One region of the Paenibacillus sp. FSL K6-2524 genome, then DNA from elsewhere that is predicted to be linked to it. Evidence: predicted binding sites of a transcription regulator. Region 1 holds the regulator's gene; the other holds the start of a gene.
What was found. The regulator Rex, encoded in region 1, represses fermentation and respiration genes when NADH is low (regulators of the CRP and FNR family bind a similar motif). The targets are predictions, from matches to a motif close to TTGTGAAATATTTCACAA.
Positions count from the first base shown of each region.

Region 2: the regulator Rex is predicted to act here: its motif matches at 3,089-3,106, upstream of NST85_RS26980 (cytochrome ubiquinol oxidase subunit I).

Region 1 covers NZ_JBBOSP010000001.1:3,948,285-3,953,061, forward strand. The annotation lists gene NST85_RS18070 (cell wall elongation regulator TseB-like domain-containing protein) at 127-612, opposite strand; gene NST85_RS18075 (amidohydrolase) at 662-1,960, opposite strand; gene NST85_RS18080 (redox-sensing transcriptional repressor Rex) at 1,950-2,597, opposite strand; gene dinG (ATP-dependent DNA helicase DinG) at 2,610-4,777, opposite strand, start outside.
Region 2 covers NZ_JBBOSP010000001.1:5,793,659-5,798,435, reverse strand. The annotation lists gene NST85_RS26995 (catalase) at 1-326, shown strand, start outside; gene NST85_RS26990 (ABC transporter ATP-binding protein) at 468-1,256, shown strand; gene NST85_RS26985 (hypothetical protein) at 1,256-2,917, shown strand; gene NST85_RS26980 (cytochrome ubiquinol oxidase subunit I) at 3,204-4,607, shown strand; gene cydB (cytochrome d ubiquinol oxidase subunit II) at 4,594-4,777, shown strand, end outside.

The DNA of each region.
Region 1 (4,777 bases):
GGTGTGACTATATTTAAAATTTTATATTATTTCGCAGTTTAAACTATGCATACACCACAAAAATAAGCCATGTGCAAAATGTTCATTATCAACATTCGTGCACATGGCTTATTTAAATGTAATTACCTAGCGATTCGGTAGTGTAAACACCTCAGAGAGTGGTTCGCCGCTGCTGAAATTGTAGAAACGATAATAATGATGTGCGTTCTCTTTATAAAATAACTGCCACACTAATTGATCGTTATAAATTCCAGGAACCAATCTTACAATATCAATTTCCGGAAAGCGTTCATGTATGATCGCTTTGACCTGGGCTTCCGTTGTTCCTTCTGAGAGAGGGACTACTCGGGATTCTTTTCCTTCTTGAATCCATACCATGACTGCTTGCCCCGATTCATCCTTACCTTCTACAACCCAGCACACTTCATCCCAAACCGATTTATATACTTTCTTAACATCGCTAATACCGGCTTCCTGCTGTGCTCGTACTACCGCGGCTTGCTCGCCGCTCCACAAATCCTGTTGGATATAGATATAGAAACGGTGAAGACCAAAGAGCACGAGCAGCAGGGTTAGGATAGAGATTAGTATCCATTTGGTTTTCTTCTTCAACCTTCTCTTCCACTCCCCGTTAATGACTTGTTTGAGCTATGACGACGAATTAACGAGATAACAATCCTTCATAAGCTGCTTGCGCTTCATAACGCACTTTTTCTTCGTCAATAGTCAGCGCAGCACCATTCTTAATCACTTGTTTGCCGTTCACCCAAACATGCTCCACATCTTTCGCTCCGGCCGAATACACTGCATGAGAAATATAATCGGTTCTTGGCAGAAAATGAGCCTGCTCCGTATTCAGAGCAATAAAATCGGCCTTCATTCCCTGGGCCAATTTGCCCGTATCCTGTAAGAAAACTGACTTAGCACCATACTCTGTACCCATCTTGAGTGCTTGTAATGCCGGTACAGCAGTTGGATCACCAGATACCCCTTTATGAATCAATGCAGCCAACCGGATTTCCTCAAACATATCAAGGTTATTATTGCTAGCAGCACCATCTGTACCAAGTGAAACGGTAACACCCGCTTTGAGTAATTCAGGCACTCGAGCAACACCGCTAGCGAGCTTTAGATTGCTACCTGGATTATGGGATACTCCTACTTGATGTGCTGCCAGAATTTCGATCTCCTCATCGTTCAAATGCACAGCATGTGCAACCAGTGATGGACGAGAGAACATACCCATATTGAGTAAATGTTGAACCGGTCGTACGCCATAATTACTCACATTTTGTTCCACTTCAGTCTTAGTCTCCGACATATGCGTATGTAACGGCAAGTTAAGATCGTGGGCTGCCTGAACAAATTTCTCGAAGAAATTAGGTGCACAAGTATAAGGTGAATGTGGTGAGAGCATCGTTGTGATCCGCCCGTCTGCTTTACCATGCCAGTCACGAGCAAATCCAACAGCTTCATTTAACTTCTGGCGTTGTTCATCTTCAGAGCAGAACCCAATTGCACCACGCATAAGAACAGCACGTATACCCGATTCTTCTACTACTTTGGCCACTTGGTCCATATGGTCATACATATCTAGAAAGGTCGTCGTCCCACCTTTTAGCATTTCAAGCACGGACAATGAAGTCCCCCAATACACATCACTACCTGTAAATTTAGCCTCCATAGGCCACATTTTATCTTGAAGCCAAACTTGTAGGGCAAGATCATCCCCATACCCACGTAACAGTGACATCGCCGCATGTCCGTGCGTATTTACCAAACCTGGAAGGAAGAGAAGGCCTGCTCCATCAAAAATTTCTGCTCCTTCTGCACCTTCAGGACGTTCCTCACCAATATACGTTATCGTATCTCCCTCAACCAACATATAACCATTAACTACGGGACGTGCATCGTCCATTACCGCTATCGTCCCATTTTTAATTAACCACTTATGACTCATCTAATTCTGTTTCCTTTCCATTCAAATAATAGGCTAAACTCAGGAGGTCCGTTGTAAAATCGGCCGCATGAATACGCACCTCAGGTGGGACCTTCAGAATTGTAGGAGCGAAATTGAGAATCGCTTCTACCCCAGCGGCTACTAGAACATCAGCTACTCGCTGCGCCTCTGTATCCGGAACTGTAATAATCCCGATTCGGATATTATTCTGTTTGACCGATTCTACTAGTTCCTCTATTGGTTGTACCGTAATATTATTGATTTTGCTACCAATCTTCGACGGAAAGGCATCAAAAATACTCACAATTTTCATATTATCCTTCAAGTAAGCATTGTAATTGGAAAGCGCTTGTCCCAAGTTACCAGCTCCGACCAAAGCTACATTAATTTGTTGGTCCAAGTTTAAAATTTGACGAATTTTCTCAATCAGATAAGAAACGTCGTATCCAATCCCTTTACGACCGAAATCACCAAAATAGGCAAGATCCTTACGAATTTGTGCCGGATTGAGTGCCAGTTTCTGACCCAACTCTTGTGAGGAAACTGTAGGTACTTCCCTTTGACTTAATTGATTTAGAAAACGTAAGTAAACGGGTAATCTTCGTACCACGGCATCCGATATTTTTTCTGATTTCATGCATTTTTCCTCCTAATCTGATAAAGAAGAACCTTGTTGTTCTTCAGCGACCAGCCATTCCGAAATACGTGGAACCATCTGTTCAAGTGGCATATGCTCCATCTTCGGTCCGGGTAATGAATATAAAAAGTATTTTCCGTAGTAGGATTCCAAGATGCGCGTATCATAAACAACCACAATTCCACGGTCTTGCGAAGAACGGACCAGCCGTCCAAAACCTTGCTTAAAGCGGATAACCGCCTGCGGCACAGACAACTTCATAAAGGGATTCTTCTTCTCCTTCTGAAGTCGCTCACTCTTCGCTTCAATCAACGGATGGTTGGGAGGTTGGAAAGGTAAACGGACAATTGCCAAGCTGGTTAAAGCTTCACCTGGAATGTCTACACCTTCCCAGAAACTACTCGTTCCAAGCAGAACGGAAGCACTCTGCCCTTGAAACCTGCGAGTTAACTTACTACGATTACCACTATCCATCCCTTGGCCTATTACCGTAATTCCCCGTTGAGACAGCAGTTCCTTAAGAGGATCATACACTTGCCGTAACATTCGATAAGAGGTAAACAACACCAACATTCGACCTTGTGTTACAGTTGCAGTGTCTGCTAAAGACTGCACAAGCGTATTGACAAAATGATCATCTCCTACGCTCCCCTTAACACTCGGGAAATCCCTTGGAATTACTAGGAGTGCTTGATCACGGTAATTAAATGGAGATGGAAGCACTGAAGTAACCAATCTATCTTCGGAGGCAGCCTCCTGAAGTCCAAGCTGTTCAATCATATATTGAAATGATTTATCGACCGACAATGTCGCCGAAGTCATCACTACACTCTTCTTCTTATCAAAGAAATACGATTTTAATTGGGCGCTCACATCAATTGGAACAGCAAAGATCTGTAATGATCGACTACGGTAATTACCATTGCCTTCGATCCAGTACACCGTATCCTCGTCATCCAGTTTGATGAAAGAACGCAAACCATCACGCTCGTTTGCGATATCTTTGAATAATCCACTGATATCCGTCATTAAACCTTCAGATCCGTAATCATCTGGCTCTTCCCTAATCTCACCTAGCATGCGTTCTCCCTTGCGAAGCACATCGCTCAGAATAACATAAATCTGATTCTCCAATGCTTCAATAGCATCCCATTCCTTGGGCTTCCTATTTGGAAGTAACCGAAGAACGAACTGTCCAGGATCTCCTGGAGCTGCATCACTGCGGTCAGGCATGAGCACGAAGAGCATTTCGCTGAGCTTATCCCAGCTCTCTTTCACATCCAGCAGAGAACGATATAAGCCATCAATAATAGAACACCACTCTGATGACTTTTCACTCTTCGTATTCTGAAGGGCGCTTCTAAGACTCGGAAGTTGTCCTGTCTTACTATCTTTGAACAGACGTGTCAAAGTATGCACAACAGTAAAGTACTTTAATTGAAGGCCCAGATGCTTTCCGGCTACGTCTTCTAAATGATGAGCTTCGTCAATAACCAATCGCTCATAGCTAGGAAGCAATTGATGTCCCGCTTGAATATCTGTGAACAATTTGGAATGGTTAGTAATGACTACATCAGCGATACCAGCCTCATGCTTAGCACGATGATAGAAGCATTTGCGGAACCAAGGACAGGAACGACCCAGACAGGAGTCCGACTCACTAGCCACAGTCTCCCAGAAGTCCCCCCCACGATTCCCCATGTTGAGTTCCTCATCGTCCCCGGTCTCCGTTTGGGTCAACCATACAATCATTTGTGCGGCGATCATTACTTCTTCTTTTGGCGTTGCAAAGTCTTTTCTATTTATTTTATGTTCAAATTTTCTCAAACACAAATAATGCTGTCTTCCTTTAAAAATGGCAGCTCTAAATGGAAAAGGCACTACTTCAGTCAGTAATGGAATGTCACGCTCGCGCAACTGTTCCTGTAGATTAATCGTGTGAGTGCTGACCATAACCTTGTCATCTTGTTTCACACTATGGTAAATGGCAGGCAGAAGATACCCTAGAGATTTACCTGTTCCAGTTCCGGCCTCAATTAATAAATGCTTATCTTCTTGAAAAGCCTGCATAACTTCGTCAAGCATCAAGTTCTGTGCTTCTCGCTCTTCATAATTTGGCAGTTTAGCACGTAGTCGATCTCTTACCCCATCCATAAATTGCTGGAATGTCACATTATCCA
Region 2 (4,777 bases), 1.8 Mb from region 1:
AACCAAATAGCTTAGATAGCAGTCCAAGGGAAGATCCAGCTTACCGTGACAGTGTTATGCCACTACAGGGAGAAGACGGACGTCAGAAAATCGCTAAGACGGATGATTTTACCCAAGCGGGTGAACTATATCGTAGCTTCACACCGGAAGAGCGGGATAATCTGATCCGTAACATGGTGAATGATCTCCGTGCGACGAATGAAGAGATTCAACTTCGGGCGATCTGCAATTTCTTCCGTGCCGATGTAGAGTACGGTATGCGCCTTGCAGAGGGACTTGGTGTTGATATCAGTGGATTTATGTCTGGTGCCCCTAAGAGTGAATAAGTAAGTATTACGGCGATATCAATGGACGAAGCTCCTTATGTGGAGCTTCGTCTTTTTAATATGATTTTCTACTCAACCTCAAAACGACTGAGAAAATTATGGTAAAATGGAAGTAGCTTGGGGAGGAGATGAGTAGTGATAATGAAAAATACAAGAGAACCGGTTATCCGGATAAGTGATCTTAGAATGAAATATGGTGATAAATATGTGTTGAACGGGGTTGATCTTGAAGTATATCCTGGTCAAATTATTGGATACATAGGTCCGAATGGTGCAGGTAAGAGTACTACAGTTAAGATTATGCTTGGCCTGGTGGAGGGTTACAGTGGTGATGTGAGTGTACTTGGGCAAAGCCCCAGTGATGGAAAGGTTGATTACAAGAAAAGGATAGGTTATGTTCCGGAAATTGCAGAAATGTACGACACGCTGACCGCGTTGGAATATCTGTCTTTTATCGGCGAATTATATGGACTAAAAGCAGTAGACGCAGAACTTAAGGGAATTAAATTGATGGAAAGCTTCGGGCTGCAGGATGTGTCCAACGCCCGGATTGCGACTTTCTCCAAAGGGATGAAACAGAAGGTATTGATCATTTCAAGCTTGCTGCATAATCCTGATATTCTTTTTCTTGACGAGCCCCTAAGTGGTCTAGATGCTAATAGTGTTATGGTTGTCAAAGAAATGTTGGCATTGCTTGCGGCTGGTGGGAAGACGATCTTCTACTCCTCACACATTATGGATGTGGTAGAGAAGATCAGTAGCCGGATTATTTTGCTAGACGGTGGGCGAATTGTTGCCGACGGTAGCTTTGAAGAGCTTAAGGCTCAAAGTCATGAAGGATCATTGGAGCAGATTTTCAATCAATTAACTGGTTTTAATGAGCACAGGGCTATCGCGGAAAAATTCGTATCTATTGTGCAAGAGGTGTAATGATGAAAGATTATCGTTCACTGAAGATACTGGATAAGTTTAGTAGGTTATTTGAAAAATCAGGCATTGATTATCCTGTCATGCGCCGTATACTTCAGACTAAATTGACGATGGATGCTAGAAGAGTACCCACCATCATCACGAAGTCTTCGAAGAAGAAAGACGGCAAAGGCGCCCCGGAGGGCAATCAATTTATTCGATCATTATGGTTGTATATCTTATTTGGATTAATGAGCACCCCATTTATTTTGATGGGAGATAATTATATTTTTCAGATGAGTACGGTGTTTGGTGTATTCATGTTCATGATTTTAACCTCGCTTATTTCCGACTTTTCGGCGGTGTTACTTGATATCCGTGACCGAAACATATTGTCTACTAAACCGATAAGTCGGAAGACGATTGCCATGGCTAAGACCATACACATCCTGATCTATATGTTCTTTCTGACAGGAGCTATATCAGGTATACCGCTGGTCGCGGGATTAATTCGGCATGGGGTAGGGTTCTTCCTACTATTCCTGCTGGAACTTATTCTGATGGATCTGCTGATTGTTGTCATTACCGCATTGGTATATTTGGCGATATTAAAGTTCTTCGACGGTGAGAAGCTCAAGGACATGATCAACTATGTACAGATCGGTCTCACAATATCAATTACGATTGGTTATCAACTGCTTATACGAATGTTTGGTGTCGTAGATTTAGAAGTTGTTTTCCATGCGAAGTGGTGGCAGTTCTTCCTCCCTCCTATTTGGTTCGGGGCGTCCTTTGAGAGCCTACTCCACGGTGTGAATGAACCTTTGTTTATTCTATTTTCATTATTGGCAGTGTTTGTACCGATTGCGGCCTTTCTACTCTATATCAAACTTATGCCATCCCTAGAGAGAAATCTGCAAAAACTAGCTGATCCTGGAGGGCGGAGTCGGAAGAAAAAAGGATTCCTATTAAGACGTGTAAACAGTTTATTATGTAGAGACCCACAGGAAAGGGTGTTTTTCAACTTTGCTTGGACCATGATGGGGAAAGAGCGAGAGTTTAAGCTCAAGGTATATCCCTCAATCGGGCTCTCTATTATATTCCCCTTTATATTCTTGTTTAGTGATTTTTCTGGTAATGGGTCCCTTGATCTAGTAGGTACGAAGAAGTATTTGCTTATCTATTTCTGTGCAATACTAGTTCCGACACTTGTAATCATGCTAAGATATTCCGCTAAATATAAGGCATCATGGATATATCAGGCTGCTCCAATATCGGACCATGCACCTATTTACAGGGGGGCACTGAAAGCTTGCCTAGTTCGATTGTTGTTGCCACTGTTTATATTAGATAGTTGTGTTTTTATGATTCTGTTTGGCGCAGTGATTATTCCGGACTTGATCGTGGTGGCACTAAGTTTCACGCTCTATACTGTGATTTGTTTTGCTTGTATGCGCAAAGCCCTCCCTTTTTCCGAGGCATTCGAAGGAGGACAACAGGCGGAGAGCATACGAGTGATTCCCCTGATGCTTCTATTGGCAGTGTTCGCGTTTCTTCACTGGCTGGCTACGAGTTTAGATTATGGTGTTTATGGTTATATTGTAGTCTTGGTCGTTGCAAACCTTGCTGTATGGAAATGGGCATTTTCCAAGGCTATATTACAGCGTGGGATTCAGATATAAAATGAGAACTTAAGGTTCACTGTCTCTAAAACTTAACTTACAATGACTGCCCTGTTGATCAAGAATCAATGGGGCAGTCACAGTTTTTTCACAAACACATAGGTAGTCTGATGAAGGAAAAGGGCGCTATAGTGCGGAAATCAGATATTCTTCATAATTGTGACATTAGTCATGTGATTCTTGTCACAAAATTATTACTTTTACGGCGTTCATTTTAATTTTTCCGTGATAGAATTCACAATAGATAAAAAAAGATAAACAAAGAAAGAAAGTAGGGAAGAAATTTATGGATCCGATCATGCTTGCGCGCCTTCAATTTGCAACCACAACGATTTTCCACTTCTTCTTCGTGCCGCTGTCCATTGGTCTGGCGCTGCTCATTGCAATTATGGAAACTATGTATGTTGTGAAGGGTAAAGAAGAGTATAAACGTATGGCGAAGTTCTGGGGGAAGCTGTTCCTGATTAACTTTGCAGTAGGGGTGGTTACTGGTATTCTTCAGGAGTTCCAGTTTGGTATGAACTGGTCAGATTACTCGCGATTTGTAGGGGACGTGTTTGGCGCACCGCTAGCGGTTGAAGCGCTATTTGCATTCTTTATGGAATCAACATTTATTGGATTATGGATTTTTGGTTGGGATCGTTTATCCAAACGTGTTCATTTGCTCTGCATTTGGCTCGTTGCGATTGGTACGGCGGTTTCAGCGTTCTGGATTTTAGCAGCTAACTCGTTTATGCAGCATCCTGTTGGATTTGAGATCAACAATGGGCGGGCTGAGATGAACGACTTCTTTGCGCTGATTACCAATGGGCAGTTGTTGGTGGAATTCCCGCATACCGTTCTGGGTGCGTTTGCCACGGGGGCCTTCCTCATTACAGGTGTCAGTGCTTATAAACTATTAAAGAAACAAGACGTTAAATTCTTTAAGAAATCGTTCCAAATTGCGATTATTGTTGGTCTGATTTCTTCGTTGGGTACAGCGTTATTCGGTCACCAGCAAGCTCAGTACTTGGTGGAAACTCAACCGATGAAGATGGCAGCATCTGAAGCTCTGTGGGGTAAGAGTGGTGACCCAGCTCCATGGACGGTATATGCTCATATTGATTCAGAAAATGGAAAGAATAATTTCGAAATACAAATTCCGTACTTGCTCAGCTTCTTGTCCTACAGTAGCTTCACTGGTGAAGTGAAAGGGATCAATGAGCTTCAAGCGGAATATGAGCAAACTTATGGACCAGGCGACTACATTCCACCTGTGCGCACAACGTTCTGGAGTTTCCGGATCATGGTTGCTGCCGGGTCATTGATGATTGTACTTGGTCTCTGGGGTTTATATCTGATGAAGCGCAAAAAATTAGAGTCTCCAAACAAATGGTATTATAAGCTCATGTTGTGGTCGATATCGCTACCATTCATTGCGAATACAGCGGGATGGGTCATGACGGAAATTGGTCGTCAACCATGGACCGTGTTCGGACTCATGCAAACGAAGGATAGTATCTCACCTAGTGTTACTTCAGGACAAATTTTGTTCTCAGTGATCAGTTTCACTACAATTTACGCGGCACTTGGTGCGGTCATGGTGTACTTGTTCGTCAAAGTTATTAAGAGTGGTCCATACGCTGAAGATAATCATGATGACCATTCAGCAGATCCATTTGGTAAGGAGGGTAACCATGCTATCTCTTAATGAACTCTGGTTCGTGCTTGTTGCAGTATTGTTTGTAGGGTTTTTCTTTCTAGAAGGATTCGATTTCGGGGTCGGAATGAGTACGAAGTTCTTGGCCAAGAACGATACGGAGAAAAGAGTATTGATCAATACAATTGGTCCCTTCTGGGATGCGAATGAGGTGTGGCTAA